Regions from separate parts of the Leifsonia sp. NPDC058230 genome, predicted to be linked through region 1. Evidence: predicted binding sites of a transcription regulator. Region 1 holds the regulator's gene; the other holds the start of a gene.
What was found. The regulator LexA, encoded in region 1, represses DNA repair genes until DNA is damaged. The targets are predictions, from matches to a motif close to TCGAACANNTGTTCGA.
Positions count from the first base shown of each region.

Region 2: ACFVV0_RS05430 (Rv2578c family radical SAM protein) is a predicted target of LexA. The motif match lies at 3,319-3,334, and genes of this name have one in related genera.

Region 1 is NZ_JBHVWM010000003.1:611,240-618,451, reverse strand. It holds gene hisH (imidazole glycerol phosphate synthase subunit HisH) at 36-668, opposite strand; gene hisB (imidazoleglycerol-phosphate dehydratase HisB) at 665-1,267, opposite strand; gene ACFVV0_RS12840 (histidinol-phosphate transaminase) at 1,264-2,427, opposite strand; gene ACFVV0_RS12835 (LysM peptidoglycan-binding domain-containing protein) at 2,502-2,882, opposite strand; gene lexA (transcriptional repressor LexA) at 3,148-3,837, shown strand; gene ACFVV0_RS12825 (metallopeptidase family protein) at 3,877-4,227, opposite strand; gene metE (5-methyltetrahydropteroyltriglutamate--homocysteine S-methyltransferase) at 4,346-6,697, opposite strand; gene ACFVV0_RS12815 (methylenetetrahydrofolate reductase) at 6,694-7,212, opposite strand, start outside.
Region 2 is NZ_JBHVWM010000001.1:1,077,943-1,085,154, forward strand. It holds gene ACFVV0_RS05420 (malate:quinone oxidoreductase) at 1-1,252, shown strand, start outside; gene ACFVV0_RS05425 (ABC-F family ATP-binding cassette domain-containing protein) at 1,465-3,120, shown strand; gene ACFVV0_RS05430 (Rv2578c family radical SAM protein) at 3,343-4,494, shown strand; gene ACFVV0_RS05435 (sensor histidine kinase) at 4,647-5,954, shown strand; gene ACFVV0_RS05440 (hypothetical protein) at 5,951-7,165, shown strand; gene ACFVV0_RS05445 (DNA-binding response regulator) at 7,162-7,212, shown strand, end outside.

The DNA.
Region 1 (7,212 bases):
CGGCACAAGCACAGAATCCTAGCGACTGGTCGCGCTCAGAGCGTGCCGATCCAATTGCGCAGCAGCTGGATTCCGGCCTGTCCCGACTTCTCGGGGTGGAACTGCGTCGCGCTCAGCGGCCCGTTCTCGACTGCAGCGATGAATCGGCCGCCATGCTGCGCCCACGTTACGCGCGGCTGGGGGAACGGCGGAACCACATCGAGCGTCCAATCCTTGGCGGCATAGGAGTGCACGAAGTAGAAGCGCTCGTCGTGGAGACCGTCGAACAGCACCGACTCCTCCGGCGCGTCGACCGTGTTCCATCCCATGTGGGGAAGCACGTCGGCGTCGAGCCGCTCGATCCGGCCCGGCCACTCGCCGAGACCTTCCGAGTCGGAGCCGCGTTCGACGCCGCGATCGAACAGCACCTGCATCCCGACGCAGATGCCCAGCACCGGGCGACCTCCGGCGAGCCTGCGATCGATGACCTCGTCGCCGCGGGATGCGCGGAGCGCGTCGATCACTGCACTGAACGCCCCGACACCTGGAACGACCAGCCCGGCGGCCTCACGGGCGCGCGCCCGGTCGCCGGTCAGCTCGACAGCGGCCCCGGCCGCCTCGAGGGCCTTGGCCGCCGAGTGGACGTTGCCTGAACCGTAGTCGTAGACGACGACATCCGGACGACTCACAACGCCCCCTTCGTCGACGGGATGCCTGTGATCAGCGGGTCGAGCGCCTTGGCCTGACGGAAGGCTCGCGCGAACGCCTTGAACTCCGCCTCGGCGATGTGGTGCGGATCGCGTCCGCCGAGCACGGTGAGGTGCGTGGTGATCGCCGCGTTGAACGCGATCGCCTCGAAGACGTGGCGCAGCATCGACCCCGTGAAGTGACCGCCGATCAGGTGGAACTCGAAGCCCGCGGGCTCCCCCGAGTGCACGAGGTACGGACGGCCCGAGATGTCGACGACGGCCTGCACCAGCGCCTCGTCGAGTGGCACGAGCGCATCCCCGTAGCGGGAGATGCCGCGCTTGTCGCCCAGTGCCTTCTTGATCGCCTGGCCGAGCACGATCCCGATGTCTTCGACCGTGTGGTGCACGTCGATGTGGGTGTCGCCGCTCGCGCGCACACGCAGGTCGGTGAGGGAGTGCTTCGCGAAGGCGGTCAGCAGGTGGTCGAAGAACGGCACCGAGGTCTCGATGTCGGTCTCGCCGCTCCCATCGAGGTCGAGGCTCAGGTCGATGCTCGACTCGCTGGTCTCGCGCTGCAGTGTGGCCGTGCGGTTGCTCATGACTGCGAGCCTACTGTCACGGCGCCCGCGTCCCCGTTGGGAGCAGTGGTCGCCGCCGGGGCGGAAGCCGCGGCCTGTGCATCCGGCCGCCCGAGGGAGGCGAGTGCCGTGAGGAAGGCCGTCGTCTCGGCTTCGGTCCCCGCGGTGACCCTGAGGTGGCCCGGGATGCCGACGTCGCGGATGAGCACACCCTGTGCGAGCAGCGCCTCGAAGACGGCGTTCGGATCGGCCACCCCGCCGAACAGCACGAAGTTGCTGCCGCTGCGGTGCGGCTTGTATCCCAGCGCGGCGAGCTGCGTCACGAGGCGGTCACGTTGATCCCGGATCTCGCCGACCATCGCGAGCATCTCGTCGGCGTGCGCGAGCGCCGCGATGGCGGCGGCCTGGGTGAGCGCGGAGAGGTGGTACGGCAGCCGCACGAGGCGGAGCGCATCCACCGCCGCCGGATCCGCCGCCAGGTAGCCGACACGAGCTCCGGCGAAGGCGAACGCCTTGCTCATGGTGCGCGAGACCAGGAGCCGCGGGCGTCCCGGGAGCAGCGTCAGTGCCGACGGAGCGTCGTCGGGCATGAATTCGGCGTATGCCTCGTCGACCACGACCATTCCGCGCGCCGCGTCGTAGGCTGCTTCGATCGTCTCGATCGACAGGGGCGTTCCCGTGGGATTGTTGGGAGCGCAGAGGATGACGATGTCGGGGTCGAGGCGCCGGATCTCCGCTGCAGCGGTCTCCGGGGAGAGTTCGAAGTCAGCGTCTCGCTCGCCCGCCACGTAGGCGGTGCCCGCGCCGGCCGCGAGAAGCGGGTACATGGAGTATGTCGGGGCAAACCCGAGGAGGCTCCGGCCAGGGCCGCCGAATGCCTGCAGAATCTGCTGGATGACCTCGTTCGACCCGTTCGCCGCCCAGAGATTCTCCGCCGTCAGCCCGTGTCCTAGGTAGTCGGCAAGGCTCTCGCGGAGTTCGGTGAACTCTCGATCGGGGTAACGGTTGACTCCGCCGATCGCCTTCGCCACCCGCGCGACGATGTCGGCCGCGACATCGTCGGGCACCGGATGCGTGTTCTCGTTCACGTTCAGAGCAACGGGCACGACCTTCTGGGGCGCACCGTACGGAGTCTTGCCCCGCAGATCATCACGGATCGGGAGATCGGAAAGAGAAGTCACCCATTCATCGTAGTTGCCGAGACAGAGCGCGGAGCCCTTGAGCCGGCCGACCGACGACGCCTGCTGCGGCAGGGCTAGCGCTCGTACTGCGACGGGATCGCGATGCGCTGCCCCGGTGAGACGACAGCGGATTCGAGCTGATTCAGCGACACGATATCGGCGATGACGTCGCGCGGATCGGCGCTCGGTGCGACCGTCTCGGCGATGCTCCAGAGCGACTGCCCCGACTCGACCGTGACGTAGTGGAACTGCACGTTCACCTGATCGCCGGTCGCGACCGCTCCTCCGCCGTTGAGAGCGAAGAACAGCGCACCGACCACGAGCGGGATGGCGGCCAGAGAAGTGAGGACCACGCGCCCCCGGCGCGTAAGGCGCAGGCGCGTGGCGCCCGCGGAACCTGCTGCCGCCGTCGCGGACGGGGTGAACGGCGACATCGTGACCGTTGCTGTGCTCATGGTCTTGACCTCCTAAGATTCCGCACCCGGTGCTTGGCCGGCAGTCCGGATGCGAAGCTGTGTTCCGAATATATCTTCGAATGTTCGAAACCACAACCACGTCGATACGGCCGAAACATCGAACAGATTCGAGACACGCTCGAACATATGTTTGTTTTAGCTGATCATCGTGGATACAGTTTCGATTGTCTGGAGTTCACTCAACCAGGCACCACCGACATTCGGGCGGGCCGGATGCGCCAGGCGGGTCAAGAAGGGGACGACAGTGTCGAACGACAACCAGGCAGGGCGCGAACGCGGAGGCACCCGCCGTCGCAAGAGCCTGAGCGAGAAGCAGCTCGCCATCCTCGAGGTCATCAGCCGATCGGTGAGCCAGCGAGGCTATCCGCCGAGCATGCGCGAGATCGGTGACGCCGTCGGCCTGTCCTCACTCTCCAGCGTGACCCACCAGCTCAACCAGCTCGAGCTGAGCGGCTACCTGCGCCGCGATCCGAACCGGCCACGCGCGCTCGAGATCCTGATCGACGTGCCGTCGCCCGCGTCCGAGTCGACGGACTTCGAGAGCCAGATCCCCGTCGGCGACGCGGCGATGGTGCCCCTGGTCGGCCGTATCGCCGCCGGTGTCCCGATCACCGCCGAGCAGCAAGTGGAAGAGGTCTATCCGCTCCCCCGCCAGCTCGTCGGCAACGGCGAACTGTTCATGCTGAAGGTGGTCGGAGAGTCGATGATCGACGCGGCGATCTGCGACGGCGACTGGGTGGTCGTGCGCACACAGAACACGGCGGAGAACGGCGACATCGTCGCAGCGATGCTCGACGAGGAGGCCACCGTGAAGGTCTTCCGTCAGCGCGACGGCCACACCTGGCTCCTGCCCCGCAACTCGAACTTCGAGCCGATCCTGGGCGACTTCGCGCAGGTGCTCGGCAAAGTCGTCGCGGTCCTCCGCGCCGTCTAGGGGGAACGGCCGGTTCGGGCTCGACCGGCTCGGTCGGGTTCACGCCCAGCCGAGCTCCTGCAACCGGGCGTCATCCAGCCCGAAGTAGTGCCCGATCTCGTGGACGAGCGTCACGCGCACTCGCGCGCGCAGCTCATCCCGATCCCTGCTGTGCTCAGCAAGGTTGTTCTTGTACAGCGTGATGCGGTCGGGCAGTTCGCCGAACCCGTAGACGCCGCGGCCGGTGAGGGGATGCCCGCTGTACAGGCCGTACAGGCGTGGCCGCGCGCCGGCCGGCTGGTCCTCGATCAGGATCGCCACATTCTCCAACGGCCCGATCATGTCGTCGGGAAGACTGTCGTAGATCTCACCGACCATCGCTTCGAAGTCCGCGTCCGAGATCTCGACCATGCGCTCATCCTCTCAAACGAAGGAGGAATCGGGCGACGCGCCGACGAGACCTCCGTGACGACGGAGATCCGAGCAGGACTCGCCCGGATCTCCGTCGTCGCGACAGGACGGAAGACCGCTACGCGGGCACGCCCGACTTCTCGCGGACGGCGCGCGTCGCCTCCAGGATGTTCTTCAAGGACGCGACCGTCTCGTCGTAGCCGCGCGTCTTGAGACCGCAGTCCGGGTTCACCCACAGCTGCCGGCCCGGGATCGCGCTGAGAGCCGTTTCCAGCAGCTCGGTCACCTCGGCGACAGACGGCACGCGCGGCGAGTGGATGTCGTAGACGCCCGGCCCGATTCCGTGCTCGAAGCCCGACGTCTGGATGTCGTGGACGACCTCCATGCGCGAGCGCGCCGCCTCGATGCTGGTGACGTCCGCATCCAGGTTGCGGATCGCGTCGATCACCACTCCGAACTCGGAGTAGCAGAGGTGGGTGTGGATCTGCGTCGCATCCCGAACGCCGGCAGTCGCGAGCCGGAACGAGCCCACCGACCAGTCGAGGTACTCGGCGTGGTCCGCATCCTTGAGCGGCAGCAGCTCGCGAAGCGCCGGCTCGTCCACCTGGACGACCCGGATGCCTGCGGCCTCCAGATCGGCGATCTCATCGCGGAGGGCGAGTGCCACCTGCCGTGCGGTGTCGCCGAGCGGCTGGTCGTCGCGCACGAACGACCAGGCCAGGATCGTCACCGGGCCCGTGAGCATCCCCTTGACCGGCTTCTCGGTGAGGGTCTGCGTGTACACCGACCAGTCGACGGTGATCGGCGCGGGCCGAGAGACGTCCCCCCAGAGGATCGACGGGCGCGTACAGCGACTGCCGTACGACTGGACCCAGCCGTTCTGCGTCACCGCGAATCCGTCGAGGTTCTCGGCGAAGTACTGCACCATGTCGTTGCGCTCCGGCTCGCCGTGCACGATCACGTCGAGGCCGATCTCCTCCTGCAGCTCGACCACGCGCTTGATCTCGGCCTGCATGAGGCCGATGTACTCCGCCTCGCTGATGACGCTCTTCGCCAGTTGTGCGCGCGCGCGGCGGATGTCCCCGGTCTGCGGGAAGGAGCCGATGGTGGTCGTGGGAAGGAACGGCAGGCCGAGTGCCGCATCCTGAGCCTCCAGGCGGTCGGCGTACTCACCACGCGAGAAGTCCTCGGCGGTCAGCGCGGCGGTCCGTGCGCGCACGGCCGCGTCGCGCACACCCGGGGCGGATGCCCGATCGGCGAGCGCGGCAGAGGCAGCGCTCAGCTCCTCCTGAATCGCCTCGTGACCGTCCTCCAGCCCACGGGCGAGCGTGGCGACCTGCGCGACCTTCTGGTCCGCGAAGGCGAGCCAGCTCTTCAGCTGGTCGCCGAGCGCGGGCTCGTCGTCCACATCGTGCGGGACATGCAGCAGCGAGGTCGACGTCGAGACGGTCACCACCGGGCTGAGCGCCAACAGCTCCGTGAGCGTGCCGAAGGCCGCCTCGAGGTCACCTCGCCAGATGTTGTGGCCATCGATCACACCACCGACCAGCGTCTTGGCACTGAGAGCGGATGCGGTGGCCGCGTCGAGCCCTGTCGGCACCGATCCGCGCACCAGGTCGAGCGACAGGGCCTCCACCGGCGACGCGGCGAGCACAGGAAGGGCGTCGTCGAGGCTGCCGTACGGCGCAGCGACGAAGAGACCCGGGCGGCCGGCGACCGAGCCGAGAGCGGCGTATGCGGTGGCCACCGCATCCAGAACCGCTGCGCGGTCCTCGTCGATGCTCTCGCTGACGAGCGCCGGCTCGTCGAACTGCACCCACGGTGCTCCGGCGGCCGCCAAGCGCGACAGCAGCTGCTGGTAGACCGGCAGCAGGTCGGCCAGCCGGGAGAGCGGATGGAAGCCCTCGGGCGCCTCGTCGCTCGCCTTGCTGAGCAGAAGGAAGGTGACCGGTCCGACGATCACCGGACGCGTGACGTAGCCGGCCGCCGAGGCCTCCTCGAACTCGCGCACGATCCGGTCGGAGGCCAGACGGAAGTCGGTCTCCGGGCCGATCTCCGGAACGAGGTAGTGGTAGTTGGAGTCGAACCACTTGGTCATCTCGAGTGGGGCGTTGTCCCCCTCGCCGCGGGCGATGGTGAAGTAGCCGGCCAGGTCGATGGCGCCGGACTCATCGGCGAGCGAGGCGAACCGCGACGGAATGGCGCCGACGGTCACGGCCGCATCGAGGACCTGGTCGTAGTAGCTGAAGCTCTCGGGGATCGACGCGTCGGTGCGACCCAGGCCGAGATCGGCCAGGCGCTCACGCGTCGCTGCGCGCAGCTGCGCCGCGGTCGTCTCGAGTTCGTCCGCGGAGGTCGCTCCGGCCCAGAAGCTCTCGACCGCCTTCTTGAGCTCACGCCGACGCCCGATACGCGGGTAGCCGATGATCGTGCCCGTGGGAAAGCCGGGTCGGGTGGTCGTGTCGGTCATGCTGATTCCTTTTCGGTGGTGGTGCTGTCAGTGGTCGTGCTGAGCGGTGCCGTGCCGCCGGAGGTCGTCTCCGGGAGCAGGCCGATCCGGTCGAGGACCGCGAGAACGGCCTCGTGCCGGTTGAACGTGTACAGATGGATGCCCGGCGCACCGCCATCGAGCAGGCGCTGTGCGAAGTCGGTCGCCCAGGTGATGCCGATCTCGCGCTGGCCCTCCTCGGTCGGTTCGATCTCGAGCTGTATGGCGAGCTCGCTCGGAAGGTCCTCGCCGCTGAGTTCGAGCATCCGTTTCAGCCGCGCCGGGCTCGTCACCGGCATGATGCCGGGCAGGATCGGGAAGAGCACTCCCGCCTCCCTGGCCCGCTGCGCGAAGCTCAGGTAGTCCTCGGGGTGGAAGAACAGCTGGGTGATGCCGAGGTTCGCACCCGCGGCCTGCTTGGCGAGCAGCGTGTCGATGTCCTGACTCGCCGACCGCGAGTTGGGGTGGCCGTTCGGAAACGCGGCGACGGCGATCTG
Region 2 (7,212 bases), on a different contig from region 1:
CCCGGCCAAGGCGATCAGCATCAACGAGCAGTTCCAGCTCAGCCGTCAGTTCTGGGCCAGCCTGGTCGAAGCGGGCGACCTCCCCGAGCCGTCGACCTTCATCAACACCGCGCCCCACATGACCTTCGTGCACGGCCGCGACAACGTGCGCTACCTCCGCAAGCGCTATGAGGCGCTCAAAGACCAGCCGCTCTTCGAGGGCATGGAATACACCGAAGACCCGGCTGTGCTCGCCGAGTGGACTCCCCTGCTCACCAAGAAGCGCAATCCAAAGCAGCGCATCGCGGCCACGCGCGTTCCAGCGGGAACGGACGTGGACTTCGGGGCGCTTACCCGTGCGCTCGTCGACAACCTGCAGTCGCGCGGCGCCAGCATCGCGCTCAATCACAAGGTGCGCGGGATCAAGCGCACCAAGGACGGGCTCTGGCGCATCAAGGTCCTCCACCAGGTCGGCCACACTCCGCACGAGGTCACGGCGCGCTTCGTCTTCGTCGGCGCCGGCGGTGGCGCGCTGCACCTGCTGCAGAAGTCGGGCATCCCCGAGATCGACGGATTCGGCGGCTTCCCGATCTCGGGTCAGTTCCTGCGCACCAGCGACCCGAAGATCGTCGCTCAGCACCACGCCAAGGTCTACGGCAAGGCGGCCGTCGGTGCTCCGCCCATGTCGGTGCCGCACCTCGACACGCGCGTGGTCGACGGCGAAGCCTCCCTGCTGTTCGGCCCGTATGCGGGATTCAGCCCCAAGTTCCTGAAGACCGGAACGTGGTGGGACCTGCCCGGATCGATCCGGCCCAAGAACCTCATCCCCATGCTGGCGGTCGCGAAGGACAACTTCGACCTGATCAAGTACCTCGTCGGCGAGCTGCTCGCCAACCGGGCGAAGAAGGTCAAGGCACTGCAGGAGTTCATGCCCACTGCGAAGAGCGAGGACTGGGAGCTGATCACCGCCGGCCAGCGCGTGCAGGTGATGAAGAAGGATGCGAAGAAGGGCGGCGTGCTCCAGTTCGGCACCGAGGTCATCGCCTCGGAAGACGGCAGCATCGCCGGCCTGCTCGGCGCATCCCCGGGGGCCTCGACAGCCGTCCCGATCATGCTCGACGTCCTCGCACGCTGCTTCCCGGATCGCTACAAGAGCTGGGAGCCGACGCTCGCATCGCTCATCCCGACGATCGGCACCACCCTCAACGACCGGCCTGAGGAGGCCGAGCGTGTGATCACGTCGACGGCGGAAGCGCTGAAGATCGCTGTCTGACCCTGACAGTTCGCCAGGCCCCTGGACTTCTGTGCGCGACGGCTGCTATCGTCATCAGCGCTATGAAGTAGGAATCTCCTTTCGTCCCGCGTCCGAGGCTCAGTGCACTCGTTGACGCCGTCGACATAGCGGTTCGGGTGCTCCGGCGCTGACTGTCGATGGGCATGCCCGCGCGGGAACCGGCTCTTCGGAGCGCTCGAAAGGCGGTTCTCTTGACCCACGCATCCACAACCCCACTCACCGCATCCGTCGCCGCGTACCTCAAGGCCGACGGGATCTCGCAGAGCTACGGCGACCGCCGTGTGCTGACCGACGTCTCCCTCACCATCGCGCCGGGCGCACGCCTCGGCCTGATCGGCGAGAACGGGGTCGGGAAGTCGACGCTGCTGCGCATCCTCGCCGGTGCGGAGTCGCCCGACTCCGGGGTTCTCACGCGGCCGCTGCGCACGGGCATCCTCTGGCAGGAGGTGCGCGCCGACCCGTCGGACACCGTCGGTTCGGTGATCGAGTCCGCCCTCGCCGAGGTCCGGTCGATCGAGCGCGCCCTCGAACGCTCGGCCGCCGAACTCTCCGGGGACGACCCGAATGCGGCCGCCGCATACGCTGCTGCCCTCGACGCTGCCGAGCGTGCCGACGTCTGGAGCGTCGACGCTCGTCGCGACGAGCTTCTCGACGGTCTCGGGGTCGGGCACCTCGCGCTCGATCGCACGCTCGCCGAGATCTCCGGCGGTCAGCGCAGCCGGTTCGCCCTGGCAGCGCTGCTCCTCGAGAGGCCGGATGCGCTGCTCCTCGACGAGCCGACCAACCACCTCGACGACGCCGCAGCCGCCTTCCTCGAGAAGCAGCTCGTCGCCTGGCGGGGGCCGGTCGTATTCGCCAGTCACGATCGTGCCTTCCTCGACGCGGTCGCGACCGGGCTGCTCGACCTCGACCCTGCGCGCTCGGGAACGACCGTGTTCGGCGGTAACTACAGCGCCTACCTCGCAGCAAAGGAGGAGGAGCGCGCCCGCTGGGAGAAGCAGTTCGCCGACGAGCAGGACGAGTTGAAGGCGCTGAAGTTCGCGGTCGACGTGACCGCGCGCGGTATCGCCTGGTCGGGCAAGGTGCGTGACAACGACAAATTCGTCAAGTCGGTGAAAGGCAACGCGCTCGACCGGCAGATCAGCCGTCGCATCAAGAACGCCTCCGGGCGCCTGGACGAGCTGAAGGAGAATCAGGTGCGCAAGCCCCCGGCGATCCTCAGCTTCGCCGGCATCCCCAGCGGCTCACAAGCGCTCGGCGAGGAGACCGGGCTGCTGCTGCAGGCGACGGATGCGCGCATCGCGGACCGCCTGGACGTCTCGGCGTTCCGGGTGGAGCCCCAGTCGCGCATCCTGATCACCGGTCACAACGGTGCGGGCAAGTCGACCCTGTTGACGGCGCTCGCCGGTGGCCTGGCGCTCGACAGCGGTGCGATCACGCGCCGCAAGGGCCTGCGTGTCGGACTCCTGGAGCAGGATGTGCGCTTCGCCGATCCGACGATGAGCCCTCGCCGCATCTACGAGCAGGCGCTGGGCGGGCGGCGGGCCGAGAGCGTGCCCCTCACCGGGCTCGGCTTGATCGCCCCGAGAGACGTCGACCGTCCGGTCGGCCGCCTCTCGATCGGTCAGCAGCGGCGGTTGGCGCTGGCGCTCATCCTGGCGAAGCCGCCGCACGTGTTCCTGCTCGACGAGCCGACCAACCACCTCTCGCTGTCGCTGGCGACGGAGCTGGAGGACGCCCTCGGCGGGTATCCGGGCGCGGTCGTGGTGGCGAGCCATGACCGCTGGCTGCGGGCCAACTGGGCCGGCGAGCGCGTAGCGATGGCCGCCGGCCGCCTCGTCGCGTGACCCGCGGGGCGGAGCGGGCGCCCCGCCCCGCCCGCCCCCGCTCCCGCCCCGCTCCCGCCCCCGAGCCCGCACAAAGTAGCCCTCGAGTCCTCAGAAATTCGGGCGAAAACGCTCGAGTACGCAGAGTATTCGCGGACTCGCGGGCTGGATGTGGGCTGGGCGGACGGGCGGACGGGCGGGCGGCGGGTTGACGGACATTCGAACGTATGTTCGAATAGAGACATGAGATGGAGCGGGCAAGAACTCACGACCGAGGAACCGTCCACCCTGCCCGGGCTCGCGCGCCTCAACAATCTCGTGCGGTCGGTCCGCACCCCGGAGTTCGCGGGGATCACCTTCCACGAAGTGCTCGCCAAGTCGGCGCTGAACAAGATTCCGGGCGGCGGGGGAGCGATGCCGTTCGGCTGGACGATCAATCCCTACCGGGGATGCTCGCACGCGTGCGTCTACTGTTTCGCCCGTCCGACGCACGCCTATCTCGAGCTCGACGGCGGCAAGGACTTCGACAACGAGATCATCGTGAAGGTCAACGTGGCCGAAGTCCTGCGCAAGGAGTTGATGAAGCCGAGCTGGGGGCACCATCCGGTCGCGCTCGGCACCAACACCGACCCGTACCAGCGGGCGGAGGGGCGATACGCGCTGATGCCGGGGATCATCGACGCGCTCGCCGAGACGGGCACGCCGTTCAGCATCCTGACCAAGGGGACCCTGCTGCGGCGTGATCTCGGCAAGCTCTCGGATGCCGCCCGGCACGTTCCCGTCGACATCGCCATGTCGATCGCGGTCTACGACGACGAGTTGCAGCAGTCCGTGGAACCGGGAACCCCGTCGACCAAGGCGCGGCTGGCGACCGTCACAGCCGTGCGCGACCACGGGCTCGACTGCTCGGTGTTCCTCATGCCGATCCTGCCCTATCTCACCGACACCAGGGCGCACCTCGACGAAGCCCTGCGTCAGGCGCGAGAGGCGGGAGCGACGTCGGTGCTGTACACCGCGCTGCATCTCAAGCCCGGTGTGAAGGAGTGGTACTACCTCTGGCTCGAGCGCGAGCATCCACAGCTGTTGCCGGTGTACCGCCGAATGTACGGGCGAGGCGCGCACGCGCCGAAAGAATACCGTCAGTGGCTTGCGGCGAAGATCAAGCCGCTCATCCGAGCACACGGCCTCGAGCACGGCCGGGAAGATCCGCTGACCGGGGGAGTGCGATCGACGGCTCTCGGGATGCTGCGCGACGGCGAGGGGGAGCGTCGCATCGTCGGGGCGGGCGGCACCACGGCAGCACCGCGACAGGCGGGGCCGGCCTTCGCGGCGGAGGAGGTGCAGGGCGATGCGATCGGCGTGACGATGCTGGGCGTGCAGCCGACACTCTTCTGAGCGGGGTACACGTGCCCACAATTCGGGGTACACGCGTCGGCGGTTCAGTGCCATAATCGCGAGGGACGCCGCATCCGGCGAAAGGCGGGCGAGCGCCCGGCGGAATCGGGCAGGCGTGACCACGCCGACCACAACCGCCGACGGGAGTGCGCATGTCACTCGGTCTGCCGAGCCACCTGTCTCGCGCCGCGAACTCGCGTGCACTGGCGACGGCGGCCTGCTGGGCGGCGCTGGTCTGTCTCGGCTCGGCTCTCGTCAACGTTGCGGTGTCCGCTGTGGGAACCAGCAACCCGTACGCGTGGCTGATGGTGCTGGTGCTCGCGCCGATGATCGGGCTCCTCGTGCTGCTGACCCGCCGTCGCACCGTGACGCTCACCGTCGCCTACCTCGCGGTGGGAACCGTCTGCACCTACTTCTACGCGCTGACCATCCTCAACGAGAACAGCTCGTACCGTGATACGAATCTGTTCGTCGTGGCGTTGCCGATCGTGGCGATGACCCTGGTGGGCGGCACTGGAACGGGAGCGCTCGTCGGCATCCTCTGGGCGACCCTCGGGTTCGCACTCGCGGAGGCGGCCGTCTTCGTCGCCGCGACCACCGCGGGTCGCGGGTTCCGAACCGACGCCATCTCGCTCGGCGCCTACCTGCTGCTCGTCGGCGTGCTCACCTTCGACAGTCTCACCCGCACCGGGCGGAGTCGGCCGCAGTCGGCGATCCACCGGGCCGTGCGGGATTCACGCCTCATCGAGCTGCGTCGCGACCTGATCGCCGACGCGACGGCTGAACTCCACGACACTGTGCTGAGCGAACTCCTGGCTGTGGCCAACGCCGACCCCGGCCCGCTGCCGTCCAAACTCCGAGACCGGCTCGAAGCCGATCTTCGCACCTTGGGCCGCGATCCCGGTGACCCCGGCGATCCCCGCGACCCGGTCAGCACCTCCTCCGCCGCGCCCACTCGCCCGCCCGCCGTCCCCATGATCCTGCATCTCCCCGTTCCGGCCGAGTTCGCTCTCTCGTCCGCACCGCTGGCGAGCCTGTCCAGCGATGACTGGTTCGACAGCGAGCTCCACAACGCGATCGAACTCGCCCGCGACGAGGGGCTGTCCGTCGACATCTCGGGTGACCGCGATGCGCTCTCCCTGCTGAGCCCCGAGCGGCGCCGGGCGATCGGGCTGGCCGCCCGGCAGTGTCTGGTCAACGTACTGCGCCATTCCGGAAGCCCGACGGCTGAAGTCGCGGTCTCCTCGTCGCGGGATGCCGTCTCGGTCATGGTCGTCGACAGCGGACGTGGCTTCGTGCCCTCATCGACCTCGCCCGACCGGCTCGGGTTGCGTCAGTCCGTCCACGATCGCATCGAGCGGGTGGGCGGCACCGTCACGGTCTACTCCAGCCCGGATGTGGGAACCACGGTGATGATGGTCGTCCCCACCGGCGACGACGATGAGGTGGCTCCATCGTGACCGTTCTGGGTGAGGCGGCGATCGTCCGCCGGCGATCGGTGCCGTTGGAACGCACTCCGCAGCGGCTGGACCCGCTCGGTGTGCAATCCGCGTGGGCGCTCGTGCCGATCCTCGGCGTCGTCGCCGTCGCGTATGCGGTCTACTCGACGGTCACCCATGGGGGCCAGCTGCACGACCCGGTGCTCGCGTGGATCGCCGTCGGAGTGCTCGCGCTGGCGGGAGCGGTGTTCGCGGTCCGCACCCACCCCGCTCGGGCGCCGTTCGGGTTCTGGTCGCACGTGTCCATCATCGGCGCCTGCGTTGTCGCGGCATCCCTATTCTCGACGGCGATGTGGGGGAGCAACCAGCGCATCCAGGACGATTGGGGGCAGGTCGTCGTCGCCATGCTCGTCACCGCGATGGCCCTCTACCGCCCGATCCCCGAGGTCATCGCTGTGGCCGGGCTCGCCGCACTGATCCTCGGAGCGACAGCGGCATTGCAGGCCCCCTTCCTGGCGATCTCCACCAACCCGCTCGTGTACTTCACGGTGGCAGCCACCCCGATCATGGCGCTCGCCCTCGCGGGGTGCGGCTACGCCTGGACGATGACGGGGGAGACCCTCGCCTGGCGCGAGGTCGCCCGCGCCGCGCAGGCCAGGCTCGAACCCGAGTTGCGCGAGACAGCTCGGCGCATGGTGAACCAGGAGCGGATCACCACCCTCAATCAAGCGACCGTCCCGTTTCTGGCCGATCTCCTCCGCCGCGGCGAGGTGACCGAACAGGATGCGCGGCGCGCCCGCGAGCTCGCCGCCGGTCTGCGGGGCGCATCCGTCGCCGCGGTCGACCGCACCTGGCTCGGCGAGACGCTCGCGCAGGTCCTCGCCGCCCGTGGGGAGGAGGCGTCGGCGTTGCAGACGACGGCACGCGTCACCGATCCGGGCCGGCTCGAGCGCATCCTCCGAGACGAGCAGCGCGCCGTCGTGGGCGCCATCCTCAGCACGCTCGCGAAGCTTCCGGGGCTCGATCCCAGCTCGGTGAGGATCGAGGCCCGCGACCCCGAGCATCCGTCGTTCGAACTGACCTGCCGCGCCTCCGGCGGTCGCCGACAGCTTCGCCGGGAGCTGCTCCCGTTCCTCAGCGCGCTGCGCTCGGTGGGGATGAACGCCTCGATGCGCGTCTCCGATGACAAGCTGACCGTCCGTTTCTCGTACCCTGGAGGGGAGAACCGATGAGTACCAGCACCACATCCCCCGCATCCCCGACCGCCCCGCCGCCCGCG